Regions from separate parts of the Streptomyces sp. NPDC058295 genome, predicted to be linked through region 1. Evidence: riboswitches for the same ligand, from Rfam matches in the RefSeq annotation. Region 1 holds a riboswitch; each other region holds the start of a gene.
The links. A riboswitch is a leader RNA that binds a small molecule or an ion and turns the genes downstream of it on or off. The one in region 1 is predicted to bind cobalamin.

Region 1 (7,094 bases):
GGGCGGACGAGTCGAAGCCTGGAGTCGCGCGGGATACGGGACGTCACGGGTGCAGTCTTCCGGTTGACGGTCCGAAAACCCAAACGGAATGTCACGGCGGGCTACGGGACTGGCCAAGGCACGGGTTTCCGTGACGGGCGGAGAGGCTCCTTCAGGCCAGTGGTACGGGCTTAAACGGAACCGGCGGCACCGGTCCGGGCGCCCTGTCGGGGCGCGCCTGTGCGCGTCAGGTCAGCGGGTCACATGAGCGGGGTCAGGAAGCGGCGCAGGGCCTCCTCGTAGGCCGCGGGGTCCGGGTTCCACATGGCGCCGTGCGGGGCGTGCGGGACGGTGTGCAGGGTGACCAGCTCGGGGCGGAGGCCGGCGAGCCGGCGGGAGGCGCCCCAGGGGGCGACGGTGTCGTCCGGTCCGTGCAGGACGAGGGTCGGGACCCTCAGCCGGTCCGGATCGGCGGCCGCGTCGCCGTGGCCGCCGGACGCGGTGTGCGGTCCGGTGCGGCCCTCGGCGGCGCGGACGGCGAGCGGCAGCAGCGCGCCCGGGGTGCGCCGGGCGGCGGCCAGGGCGCGCACCGTCGTCCGCCAGTCCAGGACCGGGGAGTCCAGCACCAGCCCGGAGACGAGGTCGCGCAGCCCCGAGTCGGCGGCGGCCCGCAGGGCCATGGTCGCGCCGGTGGACCAGCCGAACAGCACGACGCGTTCGGCGCCGTACCGCACGGCGTACCGCATCGCCGCGTCCAGGTCGCGCCACTCGGTCTCGCCGAGGTGGTTCAGGCCGTCCGGGGAGCGGGGCGCGCCGAGATCGCCCCTGTAGGCGAGGGCGAGGACGGGGAAGCGGCGGCGGTGCAGGAAGCCCATGATGTTGAGGGCGTGTTCCCGGGTGGTGCCCAGACCGTGCACGGCGATCACCCAGGTGCGGCGCGGGCCGGGCACGAACCAGGCGGGCAGGTTGCCCAGCTCGCCGGGGATGTCGATGTCGGCGTGGTCGAGACCGAGGGCGCTGCCGGGGTTGCCGACATACAAATTGGGAGTGAGCCAGACCGCGTCGCCGGCGCTCAGGGTGCCGTGGGTGATCCGCTCCAGGCGGCGTACGACGGTGTCGGCGGAGTGCGGGGCGGTGGGCAGGAGGGGGCCCACGACGGCGTGGGAGCCGTTGCCGGAGAGGCCGTAGGTGCCGGGGCGCAGTGCGGCCAGGTCACGGGTGAGGGTGATCTGGTCGGCGGCCGTGCCGTGCACGGTGAGCCGGGGTTCGGTGGGCAGGGGCCGGCCGGGCGGCGCCTTCAGCGCGGCGTCGCTGGCCAGCCGGCCGGCGGCGACACTGACGGCGGCGGCGGCCAGGGCTGCGGTGACGGCGGCGGCCGTCGCTTTGACAGTGCGCACCCGTCCAGTGTCCCGGCCCGCCTTCCTCCCGGCCAGTGGTGGAGCCGGTCGGGGACGGCCGGTCACTCCCGCTGCCCGTACCCGCGCAGTCGCTCGCCCGCCTCCGCGACCTGTTCCTCCGTCAGGAGTGTGGGGCTCAGGCCGGGCACGGACGAGGCCGTCAGCCACAGGCGGCACATCCACTCCAGCTGGGCCGTACGGTCGTAGGCCTGGTCGAGGGTGGAGCCGTGGGTGAGGGTGCCGTGGTTGCGCAGGAGGCAGCCGCTCCGGTCGACGAGGGCGCGGAGCATGTTCTCGGCCAACTCCTCGGTGCCGTAGGTCGCGTAGGGGGCGACGCGGACGGATCCGCCGAGCGCGCCCGCCATGTAGTGGACGCGGGGAAGCTCGGTGACCAGGGTCGAGACGGCGGTCGCGTGCACGGCGTGGGTGTGGACGACCGCCCCTGCGTCCGTGGTGCGGTAGACGGCGAGGTGCATGGGCAGCTCGCTCGTCGGGCGCAGGGTGCCGAGGACCTGCCGGCCGGCCAGGTCGACGCCCGTGACGTCGTCCGGGGTGAGCCGCTCGTAGGGTACGCCCGACGGGGTGACCAGCACGGTGTCGCCGACGCGTACGGAGACGTTGCCGGAGGTGCCGACGACCAGCCCGTCGGTCACGGTGCGGCGGGCCGCCGTCACGAGCGCCTCCCAGGCCCGCGCCTCTTCGAGGACCGCATGCCTCCCCCGCTGCTCCGGCCCGTTCGGTCCGTCGTCCCGGTAACCCCGGGCGTCCCCCTGCTCGCGTCGCTGCTCAGCCATGCCGCGATCCTGCCAGGAGGCACCGGGGACCGCCGGGCTCTTCCGCGGCATGTACCGCTTCGCCTTGCCGGACCGGGGCTCGGGGCGGGGCAGGCCGTGCATTTCGTACACAATGGCGGCGGCCGGAGCGCCGACGGCCGGACCCCGCCGCCAGCCGACGGCCGGACCCCGCCGCCCACGCTCGACGTCGGGTGCCACGCCTACGACACCCCTATGACGGGGCGCCGACGCCACGGCCCGATCGAGGCCCGGACGGCCACGCGGATCACGCCCTGTGGGCCGCCCGTCACGGGGCGTCCGGCGCCGGGACCCTGCCGGCCGGACGGCAGGCAGGGACCTTCTGACAGTACGCCGACAGCGGCGGCCGGCCGGGTGACCGGAATCTCTTTCACGGCTCCGAGACCCGGTTGTGCGGGCTCCACAAAGACCGGTACCCGTACGGCGCTTGACCCCGGCCCCGGCGTCCCGGCGGAAGACCGTCGCACCCCTCTTACACAGACACCCTGACGCCCTTCCCAGTTCATCTTCCGTTCACCCAGATTGCTTACGGTCAACGCGCCAATGACTTCGAACGATTGCCTGGGTAAATGGAAAACTTCTCGCTGATCCTCGCGATTGTGGTCGTCACCGCACTTGCGTTCGATTTCACGAACGGTTTCCACGACACCGCCAACGCGATGGCCACCACCATCTCGACCGGTGCACTCAAGCCCAAGGTTGCGGTGGCCATGTCCGCCGCGCTCAACCTTGTGGGAGCTTTCCTCTCGGTGGAGGTCGCCAACACGATCTCCAAGGGTCTCGTCGACGAGACCGGCATCCGTCCCGAGGTCATCTTCGCCGCCCTGGTCGGCGCGATCCTCTGGAACCTCCTGACCTGGCTGGTGGGCCTGCCCTCCAGTTCCTCGCACGCCCTGATGGGCGGTCTGATCGGCGCCACCATCGCCTCCGCCGGAATGGGCGCGGTGCACGGTGACGCCCTGGTCACCAAGGTGCTGATCCCGGCGATCGCGGCACCGATCGTCGCGGGCGTCGCGGCGATGCTCGCGACCCGCCTCTCCTACACCCTCGGCAAGAAGGCCGACGGCAAGGCCGCGGCCAAGGGCTACCGCGCGGGCCAGATCGCCTCGGCCGGCCTGGTCTCCCTCGCCCACGGCACCAACGACGCGCAGAAGACGATGGGCATCATCACCCTGGCCCTGGTGGCCGGCGGTGCCGTGGCCCCCGACTCCGACCCGCCCACCTGGGTCATCCTCTCCGCCGGCCTGGCCATCGCGCTCGGCACCTACCTCGGCGGCTGGCGCATCATCCGCACCATGGGCAAAGGCCTGACCGACCTCCAGCCGCAGCAGGGCTTCGCCGCCCAGACCAGCGCGGCCACGGTCATCCTGGCCTCCTCGCACCTCGGCTTCTCCCTCTCCACCACCCACTCGGTCTCCGGTGCGGTGATGGGCGCCGGGCTGGGCCGCAAGGGCGGTGTGGTCCGCTGGTCGACGGCGACCCGGATGTTCGTGGCGTGGGGCCTGACGCTCCCGGCCGCGGCCCTGGTGGGCGCGCTCGCCGAGGCCGTCACCGGCCTGGGCGACTGGGGCACGGCCCTCGTCGCGGTCTTCCTGATCGCCTCCAGCGCGGCCATCTGGAAGGTCTCCCGGCGCGAGGTCGTCGACGCCTCGAACGTCAACGAGCCCGACGAGCCGGCGGGCGTCGTCACGACGGCGATCGCCGCCGTCACCCCGCCGCCCGCGGGCACCCTGGCCGAGGACCTCACGGACCTGACGGCCACGATCCCCGGCCCGGCGGCAGAGCCCGCGACCCCCGCCGCTCCCCCGGCCGCGGCCGTCTGAGCCCGCGCACCCGGCACGAAGGAAGAGAAGAAGCATGAAGATCGACTGGGCAGCCCTGGGCTCTGTCTTCGGCGTCAGCCTCGTGGTCACCGTGGGCCTCGTCGCCCTGTTCACCCTCGGCGTCGTGGGCCTGTCGCGGCAGGAACGCGCGTCGGCGCAGGGCGGCTCGGCCACCCTCGCGGTGACCGGCGCGTACGCGTGCTTCGCGGCCTGCGCGGCGGCGGTGGCGTACGGGATCTCGCTGATCGTCGCCTGACGCCCCATCCGAACACCCCCGAGGTGCGGGACGGATCACCGTCCCGCACCTCTTGGCGTTCGCGGTCCCGCCGACCCGCGCCGTGTGGGGTTCTGCACACTCGAGCCTCGCAGGTCAAAGGCAAGTTGACGGCTCTTGCGGGCCGTGGTGGACTGCCCGAGCCATGTACGGCAGCAGAAGAGGAAGCCGGTGTGAATCCGGCGCGGTCCCGCCACTGTGACCGGGGTAGAAACCCCCGGGAGCCAGGAACTCTCGCCGCCGGTCTCGTCGAACCAGGGCGTGGACACCCTGAGTGAGGACAAATCGCCATGCTCGCTCGGTCGTTGAGGTACAGCACCAGGTCGCTGCCCGACCCCTCGGCCGGCTGAGCCGATGCGTGCCGATCGCCTCTACGCGTACGGCGCCGCCACCGGCCTTCTGGGCGACCTGCTGCTCGGCGATCCCCGCCGAGGGCATCCCGTCGCCGCGTTCGGGCGGGCCGGCGGTGCCGTCGAGCGGCTGCTGTGGCGGGACCACCGGGGAAGCGGTGCCCTGCACGCCGTCGTGTGCGCCGGCGGGGTCGTGGCCCTGGGAGCCGTCGCCGAGCGGGCCGTACGCCGCTCCCCCGCCGCCACCGTCGCTCTCGTCTCCGCCGCCACCTGGGCCGTGGTCGGGGGCAGTTCGCTGGTCCGGGAGGCCCGCGCCATCGGCCGGGCGCTCGAAGCCGGGGACGTCGAGGCCGCCCGGGAGCGGCTGCCGCATCTGTGCGGGCGGGATCCGCACGCGCTGGACGCCGACGGGATCGCCCGCGCGGTCGTGGAGTCCGTCGCCGAGAACACCTCCGACGCCGTCGTGGGGGCGCTCGTGTGGGGGGCCGTGGGCGGGGTGCCCGGCCTGGTCGGGTTCCGGGCCGTCAACACCCTGGACGCCATGGTCGGTCACCGGTCGCCGAGGTATCTGCGCTACGGCTGGGCCGCCGCCCGTCTCGACGATGTCGCCGGATGGCCGGGAGCCCGGCTGACCGCCGTGCTCGCCGCCCTCTCGGGGGACGATCCGCGGGGCGCCGTGCGGGCCTGGCGGGCCGACGCCCGCCGGCATCCGAGCCCCAACGCCGGGCCGGTGGAGGCGTCCTTCGCGGGCGCCCTCGGGGTGCGGCTGGGCGGGACCCTGTCGTACGCCGGGCGGGTCGAGCACCGGCCGGTGCTGAACGGCGCGGCCGGGCGGCCCGTCGTCGCCCGGGACATCGAACGTGCCGCGCGGCTCTCCCGCCGCGTCGGTCTGCTCGCGCTCGGCGTCACCGTCGCCGCGCGCGCCGTCGCCACGAACATCGTCGCGAGCAGCCGGCGCGACCAGAGGAACCAGCGGAAGGGGCGTACGACATGAGCGGGGGTCTGGGCGGGGGCCTCCTCGTCGCCGGCACCACCTCCGACGCCGGCAAGAGCGTCGTCACGGCCGGGATCTGCCGGTGGCTGGTGCGGCAGGGGGTGAAGGTCGCACCCTTCAAGGCGCAGAACATGTCCCTCAACTCGTTCGTGACGACCGAGGGCGCCGAGATCGGGCGGGCCCAGGCCATGCAGGCCCAGGCCTGCCGGGTGGAGCCGACCGCGCTGATGAACCCCGTGCTGCTCAAGCCGGGCGGTGAGCAGAGCAGTCAGGTCGTGCTGCTCGGCAAGCCGGTGGGCGAGATGACCGCCCGGGGGTATCACGGCGGGCGGCAGCAGAAACTCCTCGGAACCGTTCTCGACTGCCTCGCCGAGTTGCGGGGCACGTATGACGCGGTGATCTGTGAGGGGGCGGGCAGTCCGGCCGAGATCAATCTGCGGCGGACCGACATCGTGAACATGGGGATCGCGCGGGGTGCGCGGCTGCCCGTGCTCGTCGTCGGCGACATCGACCGCGGGGGCGTCTTCGCCTCCTTCTTCGGCACCGTCGCCCTGCTCTCGCCCGAGGACCAGGAGCTGGTCGCCGGGTTCCTGGTCAACAAGTTCCGCGGGGACGTCTCCCTGCTGGAGCCCGGCCTGGACATGCTGCACGGGCTCACCGGACGGCGGACGTACGGCGTGCTGCCGTTCCGGCACGGGCTCGGGATCGACGAGGAGGACGGGCTGAGGGTCTCGCTGCGCGGGACAGTGCGGGAGTCGAACACCGCCCCGCCCGTCGGCGAGGACGTGCTGCGGGTCGCCGTCTGCGCCGTCCCGCTCATGTCCAACTTCACGGACGTGGACGCGCTGGCCGCCGAACCCGGCGTCGTCGTGCGGTTCGTGGACCGGCCCGAGGAACTGTCCGACGCCGACCTGGTGGTGATTCCGGGGACCCGGGGAACCGTGCGCGCCCTGGAGTGGCTCCGCGAGCGGGGGCTGGCCGAGGCCATCGTCCGCAGGGCCGCCGAGCAGCGGCCCGTCCTCGGCATCTGCGGTGGCTTCCAGCTCCTCGGCGAGCACATCGAGGACGAGGTCGAGAGCCGGCTCGGACACGTGGAGGGCCTCGGAGTCCTCCCGGTCCGGGTGCGGTTCGCCCGCGAGAAGACCCTCACCCGACCGGTCGGGGAAGCCCTCGGCGAGCGGGTCGAGGGGTACGAGATCCATCACGGGGTCGCCGAAGTCCTGGGCGGGGAAGCCTTCTTGGACGGATGCCGGGTCGGCGGCGTCTGGGGCACGCACTGGCACGGCTCGCTGGAGTCGGACGGTTTCCGGCGGGCCTTCCTGCGCGAGGTGGCGGCCGCCGCGGGCCGCCGTTTCGTGCCCGCCGCCGACACCTCGTTCGCCGGGCTGCGCGAGGAGCAGCTCGACCGGCTCGGCGACCTGATCGAACAGCACGCGGACACCGACGCGCTCTGGCGGCTCATCGA
Region 2 (7,094 bases), on a different contig from region 1:
ATCAGGCCGTCAGACCCTCACGCCGTCGGGCCCTTCGCCCCCGCTCCCGCTCACACTCCCGCCCCCACTCGCACTCCCGCTCCCGCTCCCGGGGGCGGTCAGGCGCCGAGGGGGCCGCTGTCCGGGTCGGTCGACGGGGTGGCCACCTCTGCCGCGATCCGGCGGTAGGCGGCGCGGGCCTGGATGATCCGGGCGAGCACGGTGCCGACGAGAGTCGCGGCGCACAGGCAGGTGAGCCAGAAGGTGTCACGGTGGCCGGCCCAGGTGAGCGTGCCGACGGGTGGGATGGCGAATCCGTTGAGGGTCAGCCAGCACAGGACGGCCGTACCGGGGGCCGCGGTGAAGCGGGCGCAGAGCCCCAGCAGGGCCGCCAGCAGGGAGAGCGCGGCCAGGGCGAATCCGGGGCGGTCCGAACCCACCAGCATGTTGTGCACGGCCACCAGGACCAGCGCGCCGCCGAAGGCCGTGGCCCACACCACCGGAGTGGCGACGGGCTGGGGCACGGGCCGGGCGCCGGCCCTGAGGGACACCCACTCGATCATGCTGCACGCTTCCTTCCGGCCCCATGCCCCCGGAACGCCGGCCGCCACGGCAGCGTGGACCTCGACGCGCATTCTCCCACCCGGTCGCCGAGCACACTCCCGTCGCCCCGTTCCCTGTGCTGGCCAGGGTGGCATCGATGTCGCACCGGAACGGGCGGCTGCTCGGCGAGACCCGGATGCGCACCGAGACCGGGGTGTCGGTCGTGGCGGTGCCGCGCCGCGCCGAGGCCATCCCCTCACCGAAGCCGGACTGCCGGCTGACCGGCGGGGACACGCTGATCCTCATCGGGACGAGGGAGGGCGTGGAGGCGGCCGCGGCGATCCTCGCGCGGGAGTGGGACCGGCAGCGAGGCCGGGAGTGAGGCGCGAGCGCCGCTCCTCCGGCGAGCGCCGCCTCTCTAGAAGGAGGCCTCGGTCGACGTCAGGGGCCTGGCCGGCCAGTCGAGCAGTCGGGCGCCGATGACCGCGGTCTGCAAGGTGTAGCGGTGGGCGGGGTCGGTGGGGTCGGTGCCGGTCAGGGCGTGGATGCGGGCCAGCCGGTAGGTGAGGGCGCGCACGCTGAGCGAGAGCCGTCGGGCCGTGGCGGCGGCCACACAGCCGGTGTCGAAGTACGCGATCAGGGTGGCGAGCAGGGGCTGCGCCCCGCCGCGCGCCCGTTCCAGCGGCCCCAGAGCACCCTGCACCAGGTCCACCAGTGCCTGCCGGTCCCGGGCCAGGACGGGGAAGACCAGCAGGTCGGAGGCGCGCAGCAGCGGCTCGTCGAGGCCCATGCGCTGGGCCACGTCCAGGGCGTTGAGGGCCTCTTCGTAGCTGTGCCCGATACCGACCGGGCCCGGCCTGGACCGCCCGATGGCGACCTGGGCCCGGCCCGTGACGGCGTGGGCGTGCCGGCCGAAGTGGGTGAGGACCTCGTCCTGGTCTGCGGGGGCGATGCACACCATCCGGCCGTCCTTGGTGGTGAACAGGATGCGGCGGTTCTCGAAGCGGCCGAACAGCTCGTCCGCCACCTGCCGGGGAACGGGGTCGGTCTCGTCGTACTTGTCCGGGCCCTCGGCCACCGCGACCGCGTGGGCGCGGGACAGCCGTAGCCCGAACCGTTCGGAGTGCGCGGCGAGTTGGCCCGCGCGACCGCGCCCGTGGAGCAGGTCGTCGATGAACTCGCGGCGGGCCGCCTCCTCTTTGCGGACCACCAGCCGCTGCGCGCGCTCGTAGCCGTCGGCGAAGGCGTCCACGGCCTGTTCGACGACGGCGAGGACGCTGTCGGGATCGGCGCCTCGCGGACGGCCCTCACGGCCTGCCGCGAGGTGCGCGCGAACGAGACCGCGCCAGCCTCGGCCGGCCTCGGCCGCCCGCGCGCCGAGCGCCCGGCGGGACTCGATCTCGTCGCGGGTCAACCGGCGGCCCGTGCGCGCGGCGTCCGCCAGGATCCGGTCGAATCCGTCGAGGAACGGCTCGGACGAGTGCGGGCCGGTCATGGTTTCCCCGTTCGATCGAGCACCGTCGGACATCGGACACATGTTCCCACCGAGCGGTACGGCGATGGAGTGCTCCGAGGTGCGTCCGGCGTGGCGTCCGCCCACCGGACTCAGCGGCTCGCGTGGACGGCTTCGGCGGACTCCGCCGACGTGACCGGGCCGGGCGGCGCGCTGCGGCGGCACCCCGGGGCGAGGCTGCGGGCGAGGGGTTCGGTCCAGCGGGCGGACGGCCGCCGTGCGCCGGGGTGAGCCGTCGTCCGCCGTCTTCGCGCCCCGCATCGCCGCTTGTCAGCGCCTCTGTGTGGGCACTACTGTCACCACGCCTTGGTGAACGGGAAATCCGGTGTGATGCCGGTGCGGCCCTCGCCACTGTGATCGGGAAGTCCGGCTCCGGCCCTCGCGGGCAGCCACTGGGTCCTTGAGACCCGGGAAGGCGGAGCACGGGCGGTGGTACCCGTGAGCCAGGAGACCGGCCAAGGCACGTCAACCATCCACGAGGTGCTGGAGAGGGTCTGCTCAGCCATGCACATAGCCGAGGGTTTTCTGCCTCCGGCGCATGCGATCGCCTGGGGCGTCGCATCCGCGCCATTCGTCGTCCACGGAGTACGGTCACTCACCCGTGAGGTCAAGGAGCACCCCGAGAGCACCCTGCTCCTCGGTGCCTCCGGAGCCTTCACGTTCGTACTGTCCGCACTGAAACTGCCTTCGGTGACCGGAAGTTGCTCCCACCCCACCGGCACGGGACTCGGCGCCATCCTGTTCCGGCCGCCGATCATGGCGGTGCTGGGCACCATCACCCTGCTCTTCCAGGCGCTGTTGCTCGCCCACGGCGGCCTGACGACGCTCGGCGCCAACGTCTTCTCGATGGCCGTCGTCGGGCCCTGGGCCGGTTACGCGGTCTACCGGCTGCTGCGGCGGTTCGACGTGCCGCTGATGGTCACGGTGTTCTTCGGCGCGTTCGTGGCCGACCTGTCCACCTACTGCGTCACCAGCGTGCAGCTGGCGCTCGCCTTCCCGGACCCGAGCAGCGGATTCCTGGGCGCCCTCGGCAAGTTCGGCTCCATCTTCGCCGTCACCCAGATCCCGCTCGCGGTCAGCGAGGGGCTGCTCACGGTGTTCGTGATGCGGCTGCTGACCCAGTCCAGCAAGGGTGAACTGACCAGGCTGGGCGTGCTCGTGACCGGCGGCCGGACCAAGGCCGACGCCGACGCCGGGACCGAGGCGGTGACCCGGTGAGCCGTAACGCGAAGACCAACGCCCTGCTGCTGTTCGTGGTGGCCGCGCTGGCCGTCCTGCCGCTGGCCCTCGGGCTCGGCGACCACAAGGAGGAGCCGTTCACGGGGGCCGACGCGGAGGCGGAGACGGCGATCACCGAGATCCAGCCGGACTACGAACCCTGGTTCTCGCCCCTGTACGAGCCGCCGTCCGGCGAGATCGAATCGGCGCTGTTCGCGCTCCAGGCGGCCCTCGGCACGGGGGTACTCGCCTACTACTTCGGTCTGCACCGGGGACGGCGACAGGGCGAACTCCGGGCCCTGGCCCAGCGGGACACCGAGCACGACACCAAGGGGTCCGAGAACGCTCAGGAGTCCGAGAGTGCTCAGGAGTCCGAGAGCGCGCAGGAGTCCGAGAGTGCGCAGGGCTCCGAGAGCGCTCAAGGGTCCGAGAGCGCCTCCGAACCGTCCGCTCCCGAACGGACCTGAGCCCGCGTGCTGCCGATCGACGTGGCGGCGCACAGCAGTCGCTGGCGCCACCGCCATCCCGTGGACAAGGCCGTGCTCGGTCTGGGCCTCACCGTGCTCGCCATCTCCCTGCCGCCCTGGCCCGGCGCGGCCCTGGTCCTGGTGACGGCGCTCGTCATCCTGCTGGGGCCCGCGGGGGTGCCGGGCCGGCGGCTGTGGCGCGCCTACCGGGTACCGCTGGGCTTCTGCGTGACCGGCGCGCTCCCCCTGCTCGTGCAGGTCGGCGGCCCGGACCGGTTCCTGTCCCTGGCCGACGGCGGCCCGGTGCGCGCCGGGGAGTTGCTGCTGCGTACCTCGGCGGCCTCCCTCGGTGTCCTCCTTCTCGCGTTCACCACCCCGATGTCCGACCTGCTGCCCCGCCTGGTCAGGGCCGGGGTGCCCGCGCCCGTCGTGGACGTCGCGCTGGTGACGTATCGCATGAGCTTCCTGCTCCTCGACTCCGTGCGCCGGATCCGGGAAGCGCAGGCGTCCCGGCTCGGGCACACCACCCGGGCCGCGGAGTGGCGTTCGCTGGCCGGGCTCGGCGCCACCGCGTTCGTCCGCGCCTTCGACCGGGCGGCGCGTCTCCAGGACGGGCTGGCCGGGCGCGGCTACGACGGCACCCTGCGCGTCCTGGTGCCCGAGGCCCGGGTCTCCGTCCGCTTCACGACCGCCAGCGCCGCGCTCTTCGCGGCCCTGGTCGCCCTCACCTTCGTACTGCAATCCGTACTGGAAAGGCCGCTGTCATGAGCGAGCCCGCACTGGTCGCCCTGCGGGGTGCCTCCTTCGCCTACGAGGACGGTCCGGCCGTGCTCAGCGGTCTGGACTTCGAGGTCCACGCGGGGCGCGCGCTCGCCCTGCTGGGCCGCAACGGCAGCGGCAAGACCACGCTGATGCGGCTGCTGAGCGGTGGACTGCGTCCGGGCGAGGGCGAGTTGAGGATCGAGGGGCGCCCGGTGACATACGACCGCAAGGGGCTGACCCGGCTGCGTACGACCGTGCAGCTGGTGGTCCAGGACCCGGACGACCAGCTGTTCGCCGCGTCCGTCGCCCAGGACGTGTCGTTCGGACCGCTGAATCTCGGCCTCCCCGACACCGAGGTGAGGGCCCGGATCGAGGAGGCGCTCGCGGCCCTGGACATCACCGCCCTGGCCGACCGGCCCACCCATCTGCTCTCCTACGGCCAGCGCAAGCGCACCGCGATCGCCGGGGCCGTCGCGATGCGGCCCCGGGTGCTGATCCTCGACGAACCGACCGCCGGGCTCGACCCCGACGGCCAGGAACGGCTGCTCGCGATCCTCGGCCGTCTGCGCGCGTCCGGCACGACCGTGGTCATGGCCACCCACGACGTCGACCTGGCCCTGCGCTGGGCCGACGACGCGACCCTGCTCACCCCGTCCGGCGCGCGCACCGGACCCGCCGCCACGACGCTCGCCCGCACGGACCTCCTCCGACAGGCGGGCCTGCGGCTGCCCTGGGGCGTCGCCGCCGCTCAACTCCTTCAATTCCAGGGCCTGTTGACGGACCCCTCGACCGGCCCGCGCACCGCGGAGGAACTGGCCGCGCTGGCCGCGACGCCCGCTCCCACGAGCCCCGCCGACGGCTGAGGCCCCGCGACGGTGTCCGCGGACCGCCGACGCACGGCAACCGGATGGGCGATGATCGCCGCATGGATGGGCCGACATCGACTACATCGCGGGCATCGACGACGCGGGCGTGCTCCCCACCCCGGAGATGACCTCGACCCGGCAGTGCGGAACCCTCCTCGACACCTGTGTGACCCGCGTCTTCGGCCTCGCCCCCGCCGGCGGGTAGCGCTCGGGCGGGAATCGGCCTTCGCCCGCGTTCACCCGCTCCGCGCGACGGCGCTTCGGTCGGGCAGCGGCCCGGGGCACCTCCGCCGTCCGGAGTGAGCCGGCGGTCCGGGGGACGGCGGTTCGCGGAGGCCCGGCCGCGGGTGGGGGAAGAGGGCGCGCAGAAGGTCGCCGGCCGATCCCTCCGGGCGGTGCACCGCGGGTCCGGCGCTTCGAGTCGCGGCAGCCGGAAGAGGGATTGAGCGGTTTGAATGCTTTGATATTCAACTATGACTCGACGGATCTTCATAGACAAGCAGAGCCCCAAGGCCTACCACGCGCTGGTCCAGACGTCCGAGGCCGTGCGGGAGACCGCCGCCGACGCCGGCCTGGAGCGCACCGTCGTGGAACTGATCAACCTGCGCGTCTCGCAGCTCAACGGCTGCGCGTTCTGCCTCGACGTACACACCAGGGCCGCCGTGCGCGCCGGCGAGGACACCCGGCGGCTGGGTGTCCTCGCGGCCTGGCGGGACACCGACCTCTTCACCCCCCTGGAGCGCGCCGCCCTGGCGCTGGCCGAGGCGACCACCGTGCTGTCCGACGCCGCCGCGCAGGAAGCCGCGTACGCCGACGCCGTGGAGGTTCTCACCGAGGACCAGACGGCGGCGGTGATCTGGGTGGCGGTCACCATCAACGCCTTCAACCGGGTGTCCGTCCTGAGCAAGCACCCGGTGCACTAGCGACTGCCCTCCGGAGGATGCAGCCCAGTGGACCCCCGGCCGGGCCGAAGTCTCGGCGCGGGGCCGCCCGCGCCGGTCCCACCGCGCCCTGCGCGCACGCCGGTTGCCCGGTGGCCGAGTCCCGTAAGAATCGTCTGGTCCGATGCGCGCCGACCGCCCCACCCACGGAGGACCGCCCATGCCCCGTCCCGTCGCCTCCGACGGCCCGGAGTCCGTCAACGCCGACGCCTGGCAGGCCTACGCCACGCACCACCTGCGGCGTGGCACGGTCCTGGCCGAGGCGGAACGGATCGACTGGGGGTTCCCGGGCGCCGGACCGGACGAGGCCTTCCTCGGGGAGCTGGCGGGCCGGCGCGTCCTGGACCTCGGCTGCGGTCCGGCCCGGCACGCCGCCCGGCTGGTCCGCACGCACGGGGCCACCGTCGACGCGGTCGATCTCGCGCCGGGCCAGATCGAGCGGGCCCGGGACCGGTACGGCTCGCTGCCCGGCCTGCGTCTGCTCCGTGCCGACGCCGTCGAGCACCTGCGCACCGCACAGCCGTACGACGTGATCTACTCCGTCAACGCCGTTCCGTTCATCGACCCCCGGCGGCTGTTCCCCGCCCTGGCGACCGCGCTCGCTCCCGGCGGGACGCTCTGTTTCTCCGTACTGCACACCAACTCCGATGGCGAAGGCCCCACTTCGGAACTGGAGGCGCAGCCGGAGACCCTGCGGTTCGCGGGCGGCGGCGAGACCACGGTCCGGATGTGGGTGCCCACCACCGAGCGGTGGCAGGCCCTGCTCACCGAGCACGGGCTGCTTCTGGAGGACGTGGTCCCGGTG
Region 3 (7,094 bases), on a different contig from region 1:
ACAGCACGTGAGAGGCCCGAACAATTCCGAGCCCGCACAGTCGGCCGCGGCGCCCGCCCTCGAATCGAGGTGCACATCGAAGCGATGCACCCGCTTCCTCACCCTTCACCCTCCGGGCCTTCCCGGAGGAACCGCCTACCGCACCGCTCCCCCGAGCCGTGCCGTGCCTCCCAGGCGGAAGCGGGGATGGGGCTCGGCACGGCCGGTGGCGAGGTCGGCGGCCATCGCGCCGATGAGCGGGGCGAATTTCGCGCCGTGTCCGGAGCACGGGGAGACGATGACGAAGGGGCCCTGGCGGTCCAGGACGAAGTCCTCGTCCGGGGTGCTGGTGTAGAGGCAGGTCGCCTCGGCGACCGGGTCGGGCTCGAGGCCCGGCAGGCGGTCGCGTACGAAGCCGCTCACCCGCGTCCGCGACGACTGATCGACGACCCCGCTGCGGGTACGGGCGGTGGCCGGGGTGCCGCGGTCGTGCTCGGCGACCTTGACCGCCGGGACCGAGCCCCCGTCGCTTCCGGACGGCAGGCCGTAGAGGTGCAGCGCGCCGTCCCAGATCAGGGTCGGCCACCTGACGGACGGATCCCGCTGCCGGAAGTGGAAGACCTGCTGCTGGGTCACCGCCAACGGCGGCAGGGCGAAGGGAAGTTCGAGCTCGGGCAGCCAGGCGCCGGCCGCGATCACCACCGTGTCGGCGACGAGCTCGCGGCCGTCGTCGGTGTGCAGGCGCGCCTTCTCGCTCCCCCGGACGTCGATGCCGGTGACGCGGCTGCCGATGATCGCCTGCGCTCCGTGTTCGATCGCCCGCCGTACACAGGTCCCGACGGTCTCGTCGGCGTCCACCACGCCCGCGTCCGGGTGGTGGAGCACCGGACCGGTGATGCGGATGTACGGCCAGCGCTCGGCGGCGGCTTCGGGGCCGAGGAGTTCGTGGGGCACTCCGGCGGCGCCGAGGAGGTCGGCGAGCGCCTTCAGGTCCTGGTCCTCGCCCATGTCGAGCCCACCGGTCGTGCGCAGCAAGGAGGCCGAACCGTCGTCCTCCAGCTCCCGCCACTGCTCGCGGGCCTGTCCGGTCAGCCGTATGTAGAAGGGGTCGGCGTACACCCGCCGGAAGATCCGTGAGCTGCCGTGCGAACTTCCGTGCCGGTGACCGATGTCGTACGCCTCGACGAGCGTGACCTCGTGGCCTCGGCGGGCCAGTTGCCAGGCGGTGGCCGCGCCCATGAGTCCGGCGCCGACGACGGCGATCACAGTCCCTCCCCGGGGATCCGGTCGGTGCCCGCGAGCGGAACGCGGGCCATGACAGCAACCTCGATCGTAAGGGCGATCAGGTCCTCGGGTTCCAGGTGGGGGTGGGCCGGGGTGGGCCTCGCCGCGGGCGGACGGCGGACGGCGGACGGTTCACCGGAGGTCGGCACGCGAGGCCCTCAGCCCGCGGACGCCCGGTCCTGGGCGAGGCCGAGGTCGGTGGTGTCGCTCACCCGCCGGTCCGCTCGACGGGCGGCGACGATCATCACGGCGAGTCCGCTCAGGACGATGGCGGCGCCGACGTACAGCGGTGCGGTGTAGCCGAGGCCGGCGCTGATGGCGGCGCCGCCGAGCCAGGCGCCCAGGGCGTTGCCGATGTTGGAGGCGGACACGTTGGCGGCGGCGGCGAGCGGCACCCCGTGGGCATGGTCGGTGACCCGGGTGATCATGCCGGGGACGCTCGCGAAGCCGAAGAGCCCCGTGAGGAAGACGAGGACCACCGACGCGGCGGGGTCGGCGGCCAGCAGCCCGAACACGGCGAGCGTGACGGTGAGACCGGCCAGCGAAGCGATCAGGGTGAGGTCGCGATCGCGGTCGGCGGCTCGTCCCCCGACGATGTTGCCGATCACGAGGCCGCTGCCGTACACGACGAGCAGCCAGGCGACATCGGTGCTGGAGAAGCCGGTGACCCGGGTGAAGGTGTAGGCGAGGTAGCTGAACGCGCCGAACATCCCGCCGTAGCCGAGCGCGGTGGCGGCCAGGGTCAGCCAGACCTGCGCCGACCGGAAGGCACGCAGCTGGGTACGCGGCGTGTCCGGCCGGCCGGTGGCCTTCCCGGAGGCCTCGGACGTGTGGGAGGCGTCGGAGGGACGCGGCCGGTTCACCTCGCCGGCCCAGCCCGGTACGCACACGGCGATGGCGACCGCGGCGACGACACCTATGCCGGTGATCGCCCAGAACGTGGCGCGCCAGCCCCAGCGTTCGCCGACGAGGGCGCCGAACGGCACGCCCAGCACGTTCGCGACCGTCAGCCCGGCGAACATCACCGCCACCGCCCGTGACGCCCGCTCGGGGGCGACCATGCGCCGTGCGACGAGCGAGCCGATGCCGAAGAACGAGCCGTGGCACAGCGCCGCGACCACCCGGCCGAGCATCATCAGCGAGTAGTTCGGTGCGACGGCGGACAGCAGGTTGCCGACGACGAACAGGGCCACCAACCCGGTGAGAACCGCCTTGCGGGGCAGCCCGGCGGTGGCGGCGGTCACCACGATCGCGCCGACCGCGACCGTCAGGGCGTAGCCGGAGATCAGCCATCCCGCCGCGGCCTCGGACACCGCAAGGCTGCGGCTCACTTGCGGAAGCAACCCCGCGATCACGAACTCGGTCAGACCGATCCCGAATCCACCGAGAGCGAGTGCGACGAGCCCGGCGGGCATCTGCCGTGCACGGACGGCCGGTTGGATGTTCATGGCACCATCTTCGCGCGGTCCTCGGGCCGCTGATCCGGCGTCGGTTCGCGAACGCGAAAAGGCCCCCGGGATGATTCCGTGGGCCCTTTCGTCGGATCGTCGTGCGGTCGGGTCAGTGTGGGGCGGTCACCGGCGTGCCCGCGGTCACCGTGGCGGGCTCGGGGTGCAGCAGCCGTTCGGCCAGTTCGCCGAAGACGAGGCCGAAGCCTGCCCAGAGCGTGACCTGCATGGCGAGGGCGGACAGACGGAACCGCCACAGCAGGGCGGCCGGGAAGTCGCTCGGCACCTCGTTGACGGCGGGCAGGAACTCGTAGGCCGGCCCGATGACGAGCACGAAGCCGAGGACGGCCGCGACGGTGGCGTTCCAGGTGCCCAGCCTCGGTGCGAGCCGCTTGCCCAGGATCACCGCGGCGACCGCGAGCAGCACACTGAGCACCATCATCAGGAAGTACAGGGTGGTGCGCTTGCCGATGGTGTCGGCGTCGCCGACCGCGGGCGGGTTCGCCGGATACTTCAGGAACGGCACGACGTACACGGCGAGCAGGGCGGTCCCCGACAGCAGAAGTGCCGTGGCCCGGGGGCTGAAACGGCCGACACGGCCGAGGGCGAAGCAGAAGGCGAGGGCGGCGATGCCGCCGAAGGCCACCCCGTAGATCAGCACGCCGGTGGCGAGACCGGCGGTGGACTGCAGGCTGCGGGAGACGAGTTCCACCTCGTGGTGCTCGTGGCCCGCGGCGTGGGACTCCTCGAAGCCGATCGCGCTGTCGACGTTCGGCTCACCGAGGAAGTAGGCGACGATCAGGGCGAGCACGCCGGCACCGAGGCCGGCGAGCATGCCCCGCACGAGGAGGTTTCTTACCGTTGCGGAGTTCATGGGTGTGCCGGGCTTCCCCTCGGGATCAGTGGCAGGGGAAACCGAGCAGGTGGCGGGCGTCGTGCACCCACTCGTGAACGTCCTCGCCGGAGACGACGGCTGTCGCGCCCTGCTCGGCGCCGACGAAGTACAGCAGGACCAGCATCAGGACGCCGAAGAAGACCGCCCACGGGGCGATGTCCTTCAGCGGCAACTTGGCGGGTACGACGGGCGTGGTGGTAGTCGGCTGGGCGACATGCTGCGCCATGGCAGGACCTCCTCTGGGAGTTCGCGTCCCATCTCGGTGGTGCACATGACGACGGCCACGGGTCTGACTCGCGGTGTGTGCCCCATCGGGGTACACCGTCCACAGTGGCGCGACCGTGCCGGGTTCTCACCGGCTTCCGTCTCGCCGTCGTCGATATCAGAGCGACGGTACCGCGTGTCGGGCCCCTGGCCAATACCGCCCCACCTGGCGTGATTCCGCTCTCCACGGCCAGGTGGCCCGGATCACCGCGCCGGTCCCGCCCGGCGGAGCTCCTCCGCGGTGGTGTCGGGTCGGGCGAGGCCGAGTTCGCGCGCGCCGAGCGGGGTGAAGAAGCGCTCGACGTCGGCCTCGGTGACCTCGGCGAGGGTGGCCGGCGACCAACGCGGGTCCCGGTCCTTGTCGATGACCTGGGCGCGGATGCCCTCGACCAGGTCGGGCGTGGTCAGGGCCGCACAGGAGACGCGGTACTCCTGTTCCAACACCCGTTCCAGCGAGCCGAGCCGCCGGGCACGGCGCAGGGCGGCCAGGGTGACCTTGAGCGAGGTGGGCGACCTGGTCAGGAGGGTCTCCGCGGCCTCCTTCGCCGCCGGGTCGCCGTGCGCGAACAGCCGTCGGACGATCTCCTCGACGGTGTCGGCCGCGTAGCAGGTGTCGATCCACGCCCGGTGGCCGGCCAACTCGCCCGCCGGCGAGGGCTGTACCCGCCGGTCCAGGGCTTCCCGTACCGGCAGCTCGGCGAGGTCGTCGGCCAACTGCCGGAGCGAAGCGGACGGTACGTAGTGGTCGGCCAGCCCGCACGACACCGCGTCCCCGGCGCCGATCTGCGCACCCGTCAGGGCGAGATGGGTGCCCAGTTCGCCCGGGGCGCGGGCGAGCAGGTGGGTGCCGCCGACGTCCGGCACGAAGCCGATGCCGGTCTCGGGCATCGCGATCCTCGACCGCTCGGTGACGACCCGGACGCTGCCGTGCGCGGAGACGCCGACGCCGCCTCCCATCACGATGCCGTCCATCAGGGCGACGTAGGGCTTGGGGTAGCGGGCGATGCGGGCGTTGAGGTGGTACTCGTCGCGCCAGAAGGCGGCCGACGCGGTGCCGTCGTCGTCGCGGGCGTCGTCGTGGACGGCGCGGATGTCGCCGCCCGCGCACAGGCCACGCTCCCCCGCACCGGAGAGGACGACGGTCTCGACGGCCGGGTCGCGCTCCCATGCCGTCAGCGCGCCGTCGATGCGGCGCACCATCGCGTGGTTCAGGGCGTTGATGGCCCTGGGTCGGTTGAGCGTGATGTGGGCGGCTCGGCCGGTGGTGTGCAGCAGGACGGGTTCCTCGATGTCGTTCATCCGGATGCCTCCGTCAGGCCGCGGGCCACGATGACGCGCATGATCTCGTTGCTTCCTTCCAGGATCCGCTGGACGCACAGGTCATGGACGATCTTCCCTACTCCATGGTCGCCGCGGTAGCGCCGGCCCCTGCCGTCGAAGCCGGCCGCTTACGGAGTGAGCGGTGGCGCGTGGACCGGCGCTCGCGGCGGCACCCTGCCGCTGGACACCCCGCGGCCCCGCTGGGTCGAGCGGGACAGGGACGACGGGCGGAGGGCCGCTTACCAGGCCATCGCCGCCTGGCTCGCCCGGGTGGGCCCGGACGCGGGGCGGTCCGTCCCCCTCGAGGGGCCGGCCGGGCACGGCGACGGACCGTACGCCACCGACGGGCGGGGCAGGCCCGTGCGGGCCGCGGTCGTGGCGATGGACACGCGCGCCGTCACCGCCGCGCAAGCGGTCGCAGGACGCGACGGACAGGGCTCGCCCCGACGCGGATGGAGAGCGAGCCCTGTCCACCGGCTCCGATTCTCGGGTCCCGGAGGCGAGTGGGCCCATGAGTGCGCGGGTACCGGCCGTGGTGCACGGCACACACCCCGTACGAGTGGCGCACACCCCCCGCACGGACCGTCGGCCCGTGGCCGGATCCGCATGCGTGACCCGTGTCGCGCCGGGGAAGGCGCGTCCCGGCGAGGCACCTCCGGGTGCCCGCGCCACCGACCCGCTTGATCGCGTACCCGCCGCGGCGAGCGATACTGGCCTTCGCACGTCGTCGCCACGTCGTCACCGCCCTCACGAATGGACTCACCCTCATCTCCGCGACCGTTCCGCCCACGACGCCCTCCACGGTGTGGCAGACCCGTGGCCGTCACACCGGCCCCACCGCTCCGGACGTCCTGCGCAAGCACCTTCAGGCACTCAAGGACGCCGAGACCGTCCAGGACTTCATGGAGCTGCCGGACGCCGACACCCCCGAGGGGGAGACGGCTTTCGAAGCCCGGTGGCTGGTCGCGGAGGAGGTGACCGTCCGTGCCCGGCTCTGGCTCGCCGAGTGGTCGGGCCAGGGCCAGGAATGGACGCTGACGGCGGAGGCGGAGCGGCCGTGGGACCAGCGGTGGCCCTCGCCCGCCGGGATGTTCTGGTCCTGGGAGGCGGACACCCCCTGGGGCAACGAGACCGTCACCGGTGAGCGGTTCCTCACCGCGAACCCGCTCCCGGCGGACGACAAGGAGCTGCGGCGCGCGCTCCGGTCCGCCCTGCGGGACACCTGGACCGTCCACCTCGTCGTGCACGAGGCCATGACACCCGACGAGCTGGGCCGGCGGTCGCTGGTCCCGTTGCTGCCGCCCGGCCTGCACCACCGGGTCGTCGAGCACCGCGCGGCCCCGCACCAGCTGCGCACCGTGAACTGGGCCCTCAAGGAGGCCCGGGTGGAGGTGCCGCGCGGCGGGGCGCTGGTGCTGCCGGGCGCCCCCGCCCCGGCCGACTACGACGCCGCCGACTACTCGGTGCGCAGCGTGTTCCTGGACGGCACGCATCCCACCGAGCTGCTGGACGCGGTACGGCGCTTCGCGGCGCTGCCCAGGCCGCTGCCGGAGGACGCCGACGCGGCGCTCACCGCGCTGCGGGAGGAGTGGCAGCTGCTGACCCCGGAGGAGGAGCTCGCGCGGGAACGCAAGCTCGTGGTGATGTACAAGGAGGCGCTGGAGGCGATGACGGAGTCCCGGGACCTGTACCGGGAGGCCGCCGAACACGCCCACGAGGCGCTGGCCGCGTACCGGGAGGCGGCGGCCGAGGCCGGGGAACCGCGGCAGGCGCCGGCCAGGAAGGGCGGTTCGCCGTTCCAGCAGCTGGGCCGGACCCTGGAGCGGTTCAGGGAGACGACCAAGGGTCTGCGCCCGGTGGCGTCCGCCGCTCCCGCGGGTCGGGGCGAGGCGCCGGAACAGGAC
Region 4 (7,094 bases), on a different contig from region 1:
TTTGAAGATTGATGACGGCTTGACTCGCCGCCGGCCTCGGTACCCCTGGTCGCACCCAGATGTGGCTGTACCGCAGGGTCGTGAGGCACAGCCCCGGCACCTGCCCGCCAGAGCAAAGAGACAGCGTGGCTGAAGTCGGTGGGGGTGCGGCGAGGCATACGCGCGCCTGGTCGGTTGGCCGGCCCGACGCCGTGGCTGGCTTTCGTCGGCTGAGGTTCACGCGGGCGTCCTCGATGGGGGTCACCAGCGGTCGAGCGGGCGGTTCGCGGCGATCAGCGCTGGGCCGTCCCTGGGCCGTCCGGCAGTAGCCAGCGTCGACAAGTGCTGACAGGTAGCGCTCACATCAGCGCAGGTCAGCCCAACACCCCACCGCATCAGTCGACTTGAGCACCCATTGAAACCAGTTCTAGTTATAGTGGGCAATGGCCGCGTGACGGAGGGCAGATGAAGAGCAGTCAGGGCGAACCCACCACGTACGACCACGGCGGCGGTGTCCGCTCGCTGCGGGTGCCCATCCCGGACAACCCGCTGGGCCACACCCTGGTGTACGTCGTCGACACCGATCGTGGGCCGGTCCTGATCGACACGGGCTGGGACGACCCGGCGTCCTGGGAGGCGCTGACCGCCGGGCTGACCGCGTGCGGCACGTCCGTCTCGGAGCTGTACGGAGTCGTGATCACGCACCACCACCCCGACCACCACGGCCTGTCCGGCCAGGTGCGGGAGGCCTCCGGGGCGTGGGTGGCGATGCACGCGGCGGACACCTCGATCGTGCGGCGGACCCGCGAGACGCGTCCCGAGCGCTGGTACACGTACATGGCGGCAAAGCTCACCGCCGCCGGTGCCCCCGAGGAGCACATCGCCCCGCTCCGCACGCCTCCCGGCCGTCGTCGCCCCTTCCCCGGCCTGGCGCCCGCCCTCCCCGACCGCGAGATCGTCCCGGGTGAGTTCCTCGACCTGCCCGGCCGCCGGCTGCGCGCGATCTGGACGCCGGGCCACACGCCCGGCCATGTCTGCCTCCACCTGGAGGAGGATCATCCCGCTCGACTCCCGGGCCACGGACGCCTGTTCTCCGGCGACCACCTGCTGCCGGAGATCACCCCGCACATCGGTCTGTACGAGGATCCCGACGACGCCACCGTCACCGACCCCCTGGGCGACTACCTCGACTCCCTCGAACGCGTCGGCCGGCTCGCCCCCGCGGAGATCCTCCCGGCCCACCAGTACGCCTTCACCGACGCCCCCTTCCGCGTACGGGAGTTGCTCACCCACCACGAGGACCGTCTCACCGGTCTGCTCGCCCTCCTCGCCACCCCCCTCACCCCCTGGCAGCTCGCGGAACGCATGGAGTGGAACCGGCCCTGGCCGCAGATCCCCTACGGTTCACGGAACATCGCGGTCTCGGAGGCCGAGGCCCATCTACGGCGACTGGTGAAGCAGGGACGCGCGGAGGCGGTGACCGGGAGCGACCCGGTGACGTACGTGGCCGTGTAAATCGCTCGCGGCGGCGAGGCCTCCTTGATACCAACGCCCTCATGGACCCCCTGCAGCGGCTGCTCGCCGAACGCGCCTGTGAGCGCCTCGTCGTCGACTTCGTCCACCGACTGGATCTCGGTCGGCCCGACTCGGCGGCCGAGCTGTTCACCGAGGACGGCACCTGGGAGTGGCCGGCCGGCGGGCGGCTCGTCAAGGGACGGGCGGCGCTGCGGGAGCACTTCGGTTCGCGTCCCGTCGAACGCCTCTCGCGCCGCCTCATGTCGAACGTCCTCGTCACGGCGACCGCACCGGACACCGCCCTGGCCACCTCCTACTTCTCGACGTACCGGGTCGACGGCTACCAGGGCGGCGTCGTCCCCGCCGGGCCACCCGTCCAGGTCGGGCACTATCAGGACGCGTTCCGCCGGGTCGACGGGGTGTGGCTGCTGGAGACCCGGGTGCTGTTCCTCCCCTTTGGCGGACCGACACCCCGCGTAGGCTGCTGACTTGATCGAATCGCGGATCGTCGGATCATCGGATCACGGGGACCGGGGGCCGGGCCGGGGGGCCAGGGTCATGAGGGGGATGAGGGCCGATGAATCATGCGACCGAGGTGTTCCAGCCACTCCAGGCGGACGATCCGCCGCTGGTGGCCGGTTACCGTCTCGCCGCCCGGCTCGGCGCGGGCGGCATGGGACGGGTCTACCTGTCGCACACACAGGGTGGCCGGCCGCTGGCGATCAAGGTGGTGCGCCCGGAGCTGGCCGACGACCCGGCCTTCCGGCGGCGGTTCCGCCGGGAGATCAAAGCCGCCCGGCGGGTCCGCGGCGCGTACACCGCCGAGCTGATCGACGCCGACGCGGACGGCGTGCCTCCCTGGCTGGCCACGCTGTACGTGCCCGGCCCCTCGCTGGCGGAGGCGGTCGCCCGGCGCGGGCCGCTGCCGGTGCCCGCGGTGCTGTGGCTGATGGCGGGGGTGGCGGAGGCGCTCCAGGCCATCCACGATGCGGGGATCGTGCACCGGGACCTGAAGCCGTCGAACGTGCTGCTGGCCGCCGACGGGCCGCGCGTGATCGACTTCGGCATCTCGCTGGCCTCCGACGTCACCTCGAACACCGCCACGGGCCTCGCCGTCGGCACACCGCAGTTCATGGCTCCCGAGCAGGCGACCGCGAGTGAGGTCACCGCGGCGACCGACGTGTTCGCGCTCGGTCAGACGGCGGCGTTCGCGGCCCTGGGCGAGCCGCTGTACGGGGACGGCCCCTCGGTCAGCGTGCTGTACCGGATCGTGCACTCGGAACCCGACCTGTTCCTGCTGCCCGAACCGCTCCGTCCGCTGATCGCCCGCTGCCTGGCCGCCGATCCGGCGGAGCGGGTCACCCCTGCGGAGATCGTCGCGTGGTGCAGGAGACGCCTGGACGGGGACGCGGACAACGGCGCCGGGCCGGCCGTCTGGCGGGAGGTCACCGGGCCGGAGGTGTCGGTTCCGTCTCCGGTCCCCGATCCCACCCCGGTGCACACGCTGCCCCTGATCCCGCAGCCCTCGCACAAGACGCCGGTGCACAAGACACCGCAGCACGAAACCCAGCACACGGTGCCCTCGAACGCGATGGCCTCGCACGGGATGTCCCACCATGCGATGCCCTTGATCGCGCCGGTCCGGTCGCAGCTCACGCGGCCGGACGGGCGGCCGGCCCGCCGTCGGCGCACCGCGCTGGTCACGGCCGCCGCCGTGACCGCGGGCGCGGTGGTGCTGACCGGCCTGACGTGGACGGTCGTGGAGGCGGCGGACCGGCTCAGCCACCGGGACACGGCCGGGGCCTCCTCGACGCCCGGCCCGTCCGGGTCCGCACGGTCCTCGGCGCCCTCGCCGGGCTCCTCGTCGACAGCCGCGCCGGACTCGGCGGCCGGTGACCGGACATCACAGGGGTCGGGATCCTCCTCGACCGTGCCCAAGACGCCGCAGGCCACCGCGTATCCCCTCCAGTGGCTGGACGCGAAGACCTCACTGGACGTCAAGGAGCCGGTCCGGCGCGAGGACAGCAAGGGCGACATCCGCTTCAGCTGCAAGCAGACCGGCTGCGCGCTGGAGAGCGACACCAGCGTGTTCAACATGCTGTACGGCGACCCCGGCGGCTCTCTCGACTCGTGCCGCATCGTCCTCACCGGCGCCAAGAGCCACCGGCTCCCGCTCGCCGCGGCGGCGGCCGGCAGCGAGATCTGCGTCAAGCACCCCTCCGGGGACATCGCACTGCTCGTGATCCAGGTGAAGTCGACCGCGCTGCCGGACATCGCGTTCGTGACCGCGGACATGACGGTCTGGCGGGCGGCCTAGTCAGCGGCCGGCCGTCGACCTGATCAACTCGGCGGCCGGTACGAGGAGTTCCGTCTCCTCACGGCTCATCGTCGGGTTGGCCGCCCGCCTCCGCAGGGCCTCCGCCAGGCCCTCCTCGGTGAGGTCGCGGGGGTCGGCGATGGGCTGGGGAGAGACGGCCACCTGGGCGAGGATCACCGCGGACATGCCCCAGTCGAGCCCGGGATCGCCCTCCTCCGCATTGGCCCAGTCGATCACCCGGGGGCCGTCGGGCGTGAGGATCACATTGTCCGGGTGGAGGTCCAGGTGCAGGATGCCGGCGTCGGCCGAGACCCGTCCCGGCAGGGCGTGCAGCTCGCGCAGCAGCCGGGCGAGGACGGCCCCCGCCTCCTCGGCGTCCAGCGTGCCCGCCCCGAACGCGTGGAGCATCGTCGGCCCGTTCAGCCGCTCCATGACCAGGTCGGCGCGTGCGCCGGAGGGCCGTACGGCGGGTGCGGGGTAGCCGTGTCGGCGCACGTGTGTCATCACCGCCGCGAGGACGGCCGAGTCCTCCCGGCCCTCCCGGTCGCGGCGCAGCACCCACGCCTCGTCGATCTCGTACACATCGGCCGTTCGGCCCGAGCCGAGCAGCCGACCCGGCAGCGCTCCCCGCAGCCCGCCCGGCACCCCGGTCGGCAGCCCGCCCGGCACCCTCCCCGTATGGGTCATGGTCACAACATATCGAGGGCTCCCACCCCGTCCCGGGCGCTTTCACAGCCACCCCTCAGACGTCCGGCTACCTGCCGGTAGAGTGGCCGCGTCGTCATCACGCCCGTACAGGGGGAAGCCGGTGCAATTCCGGCGCTGACCCGCAACCGTGAGCCGTCCGAGCCGTCCAAGTCGGCGCGGTGGCAAGCCGGATCGCCCGGTACGGGACCGTGACCGGCTCACGTGCGTCGGCAGGCCCGCCGTTCGCACGGCACCGTCGAGGTATACGGAGCCGAGCCGCCGGGATGTCCCGTGCTGCCCGGCTGCGTGACCTCACCGACCGGGAGAGGCACCCGCCGATCATGAACATCCGCCGCAGCGCCGCCGCTCTGGCCGCCGCCACCGTCGTGCTGGGTGCCGCCGTCCCCGCCGTCGCCGCCACCCCGTCCCCCACCCCGTCGGTGGCGATACCCGACGGCCTGTACGGCACCACCGACCCGACGTACGACGGGGTCTGGCGCCAGTCGCTGGCCCTGCTCGCGCAGCGGACCACGGGCGTCACCCCGGCCGACCGGGCCGTGGCCTGGCTGACCGGCCAGCAGTGCGCGACCGGCGCCTTCGCCGCGTTCCGCGCGGACACCGCCAAGGCGTGCGACGCCAAGCTGATGGTGGACACCAACAGCACGGCGGCTGCCGTCCAGGCGCTGGCCGCGCTGGGTGGCCACCAGGCCGCCACCGAGAAGGCCGTCGGCTGGCTGAAGTCGGTCCAGAACGCCGACGGCGGCTGGGGCTACACCCCCGGCGGCGCGAGCGACGCCAACTCGACCTCCGTGGTGGCAGGGGCGATCGCGGCGGCCGGGGAGAAGCCTTCGGAGGTGAAGAAGGCCGGCAAGTCGCCTTACGACGCGCTGTTGAAGCTCTCCATCCCTTGCGACCAGGCAGGCGACGGCGCGTTCGCGTACCAGCCGGACAAGAAGGGCGCCCTCGCGGCGAACGCGGACGCGACGGCGGCGGGCGTGCTCGGCGTCCTCGGCAAGGGGTTCGTGACGACGGCGGGCAAGGTGCGGGAGGAAGTCTTCACCTGCGCCGGCTCCGCAGCCCCGCTCACCCCGGACGAACTCGCCCGCAACGGCTCGGTCTACCTCGCCGACGCGATCGGCGAGGACGGCCACCTGGACTCCGCTCTCCCCGGCGCCGAGGACCAGCCCGACTACGGCAACACCGCCGACGCCGTCGTCGCCCTCGCCGCGCAGGGTGCGACCGAGCAGGCGAAGAAGCCCCTCGCCTGGCTCGAACAGAACTCCGCAGGCTGGGCGAAGCAGAGCGGCCCCGCCGCCTACGCCCAGCTGATCTTCGCGGCCCACGCCATGGGCGCCGACCCCCGCCACTTCGGCGACACCGACCTGGTCGGCCTGCTCAACGCGACGGGCCCCGCCCCCCAGGCCGCGACGAAGGCCACCGGAACCGACACCGGCGCCGACGCCGACGCCGACAAGAAGGACGACTCGGATTCCGGTTACGGCGTCTGGTGGATCGTCGGTGTGTTCCTCGTCGTCGGTATCGGCATCGGTTTCCTGATCAGTGTCCGTGGCAGGAAGCAGCGGCCGTGACGCGCCGGAGCGCCGCCCTCGTCCTCGCCGCGCTGCTGCTGTCGCTGACCGGCGCGGTCCAGTCGGCCCAGGCCGCCGGTTACCGCTACTGGTCCTTCTGGGACCGCTCGGGCGACGGCTGGACGTACGCCACCCAGGGCCCGTCCACCGCCCGCCCCGCCGACGGCGACGTCCAGGGCTTCCGGTTCGCGGTGAGCGCGGACTCCCAGGACGCGTCGCAGCCGCGCGGCGCGGCCTCCTTCGCGGCGATCTGCGCGAAGACGCCCGAGCGGGACGGCACGAAGCGGGTGGCCCTGGTCATCGACTTCGGCGCGGCGGCCGACGCCCCGAGCGGCGAGACCCCGCCGTCGCCGCGCACGGCCTGCGCCCGGGTCTCCCCCGACGCGACGACGGCCGAGGCCCTCGCCTCGGTCGCCAAACCCCTGCGCTACGACACCAACGCCCTGCTGTGCGCGATCGCGGGGTATCCGGAGACGGGCTGCGGCGAGCAGGTGTCCGGGCCGGGAACGGACCGGCCGACGTCCGCCGCGCAGCCGGAACCGGCGAACGAATCGGAGAGGACGACGAAGCAGAAGGAGGACGGCGGACCGTCCGTGGGCCTGTACGCGGGCGCGGCGGCGGTGGCGGTGCTGGGCGCGGCGGCGGTCTGGCAGGCCCGGCGGCGAGGATCCCGCAGGGATGGCTGACGCCCGCCCGCGCACCCCGCTCCACCCCGCCACCCGCGACGCCGGGCCGACGGCCGACCGCCGGTCGAAGGCCGACCGTCACCCCCGTGCGCGCCGCGCCCCGCTCCACCCGGCCGCCTGGTGGCTGTGGGCGCTCGGTCTCGGCACCGCCGCCACCCGCACCACCAACCCGCTCCTCCTCGGTCTCCTCCTCACCGTCTCCGCCTACGTCGTCACCACGTGCCGCCCCGACACCCCCTGGTCCCGCTCCTACTCCGCGTTCCTCAAGCTCGCGCTCGCCGTCCTCGTCATCCGGCTGGTGTTCGTCGTCGTCCTGGGCTC

Region 2: linked by a shared signal. The riboswitch ahead of ACFVYS_RS40010 (energy-coupling factor ABC transporter permease) and the one ahead of ACFVYS_RS31460 (cobalamin biosynthesis protein) in region 1 are both predicted to bind cobalamin.
Region 3: linked by a shared signal. The riboswitch ahead of ACFVYS_RS04210 (CbtB-domain containing protein) and the one ahead of ACFVYS_RS31460 (cobalamin biosynthesis protein) in region 1 are both predicted to bind cobalamin.
Region 4: linked by a shared signal. The riboswitch ahead of ACFVYS_RS19210 (prenyltransferase/squalene oxidase repeat-containing protein) and the one ahead of ACFVYS_RS31460 (cobalamin biosynthesis protein) in region 1 are both predicted to bind cobalamin.

Annotation. Positions count from the first base shown of each region.
Region 1 is NZ_JBHVYO010000036.1:26,214-33,307, reverse strand. It holds gene ACFVYS_RS31485 (hypothetical protein) at 1-47, opposite strand, end outside; gene ACFVYS_RS31480 (alpha/beta hydrolase family protein) at 240-1,376, opposite strand; gene ACFVYS_RS31475 (class II aldolase/adducin family protein) at 1,439-2,170, opposite strand; gene ACFVYS_RS31470 (anion permease) at 2,758-4,011, shown strand; gene ACFVYS_RS31465 (hypothetical protein) at 4,046-4,267, shown strand; cobalamin riboswitch at 4,398-4,540, shown strand; gene ACFVYS_RS31460 (cobalamin biosynthesis protein) at 4,640-5,629, shown strand; gene ACFVYS_RS31455 (cobyric acid synthase) at 5,626-7,094, shown strand, end outside.
Region 2 is NZ_JBHVYO010000068.1:13,595-20,688, forward strand. It holds gene ACFVYS_RS39995 (hypothetical protein) at 99-542, opposite strand; partial or broken gene ACFVYS_RS40000 (cation:proton antiporter regulatory subunit) at 671-904, shown strand; gene ACFVYS_RS40005 (PucR family transcriptional regulator) at 941-2,017, opposite strand; cobalamin riboswitch at 2,326-2,510, shown strand; gene ACFVYS_RS40010 (energy-coupling factor ABC transporter permease) at 2,540-3,253, shown strand; gene ACFVYS_RS40015 (energy-coupling factor ABC transporter substrate-binding protein) at 3,250-3,720, shown strand; gene cbiQ (cobalt ECF transporter T component CbiQ) at 3,727-4,488, shown strand; gene ACFVYS_RS40025 (energy-coupling factor ABC transporter ATP-binding protein) at 4,485-5,345, shown strand; gene ACFVYS_RS40030 (carboxymuconolactone decarboxylase family protein) at 5,822-6,271, shown strand; gene ACFVYS_RS40035 (NUDIX domain-containing protein) at 6,450-7,094, shown strand, end outside.
Region 3 is NZ_JBHVYO010000003.1:21,850-28,943, forward strand. It holds gene ACFVYS_RS04195 (FAD-dependent oxidoreductase) at 136-1,245, opposite strand; gene ACFVYS_RS04200 (MFS transporter) at 1,422-2,678, opposite strand; gene ACFVYS_RS04205 (CbtA family protein) at 2,824-3,585, opposite strand; gene ACFVYS_RS04210 (CbtB-domain containing protein) at 3,611-3,832, opposite strand; cobalamin riboswitch at 3,869-4,016, opposite strand; gene ACFVYS_RS04215 (enoyl-CoA hydratase/isomerase family protein) at 4,075-5,169, opposite strand; gene ACFVYS_RS04220 (hypothetical protein) at 5,994-7,094, shown strand, end outside.
Region 4 is NZ_JBHVYO010000016.1:112,879-119,972, reverse strand. It holds tRNA gene ACFVYS_RS19235 (tRNA-OTHER) at 1-58, opposite strand, end outside; gene ACFVYS_RS19230 (MBL fold metallo-hydrolase) at 445-1,494, shown strand; gene ACFVYS_RS19225 (nuclear transport factor 2 family protein) at 1,536-1,982, shown strand; gene ACFVYS_RS19220 (serine/threonine-protein kinase) at 2,072-3,811, shown strand; gene ACFVYS_RS19215 (phosphotransferase) at 3,812-4,498, opposite strand; cobalamin riboswitch at 4,576-4,717, shown strand; gene ACFVYS_RS19210 (prenyltransferase/squalene oxidase repeat-containing protein) at 4,840-6,087, shown strand; gene ACFVYS_RS19205 (SCO2322 family protein) at 6,084-6,773, shown strand; gene ACFVYS_RS19200 (energy-coupling factor transporter transmembrane component T) at 6,766-7,094, shown strand, end outside.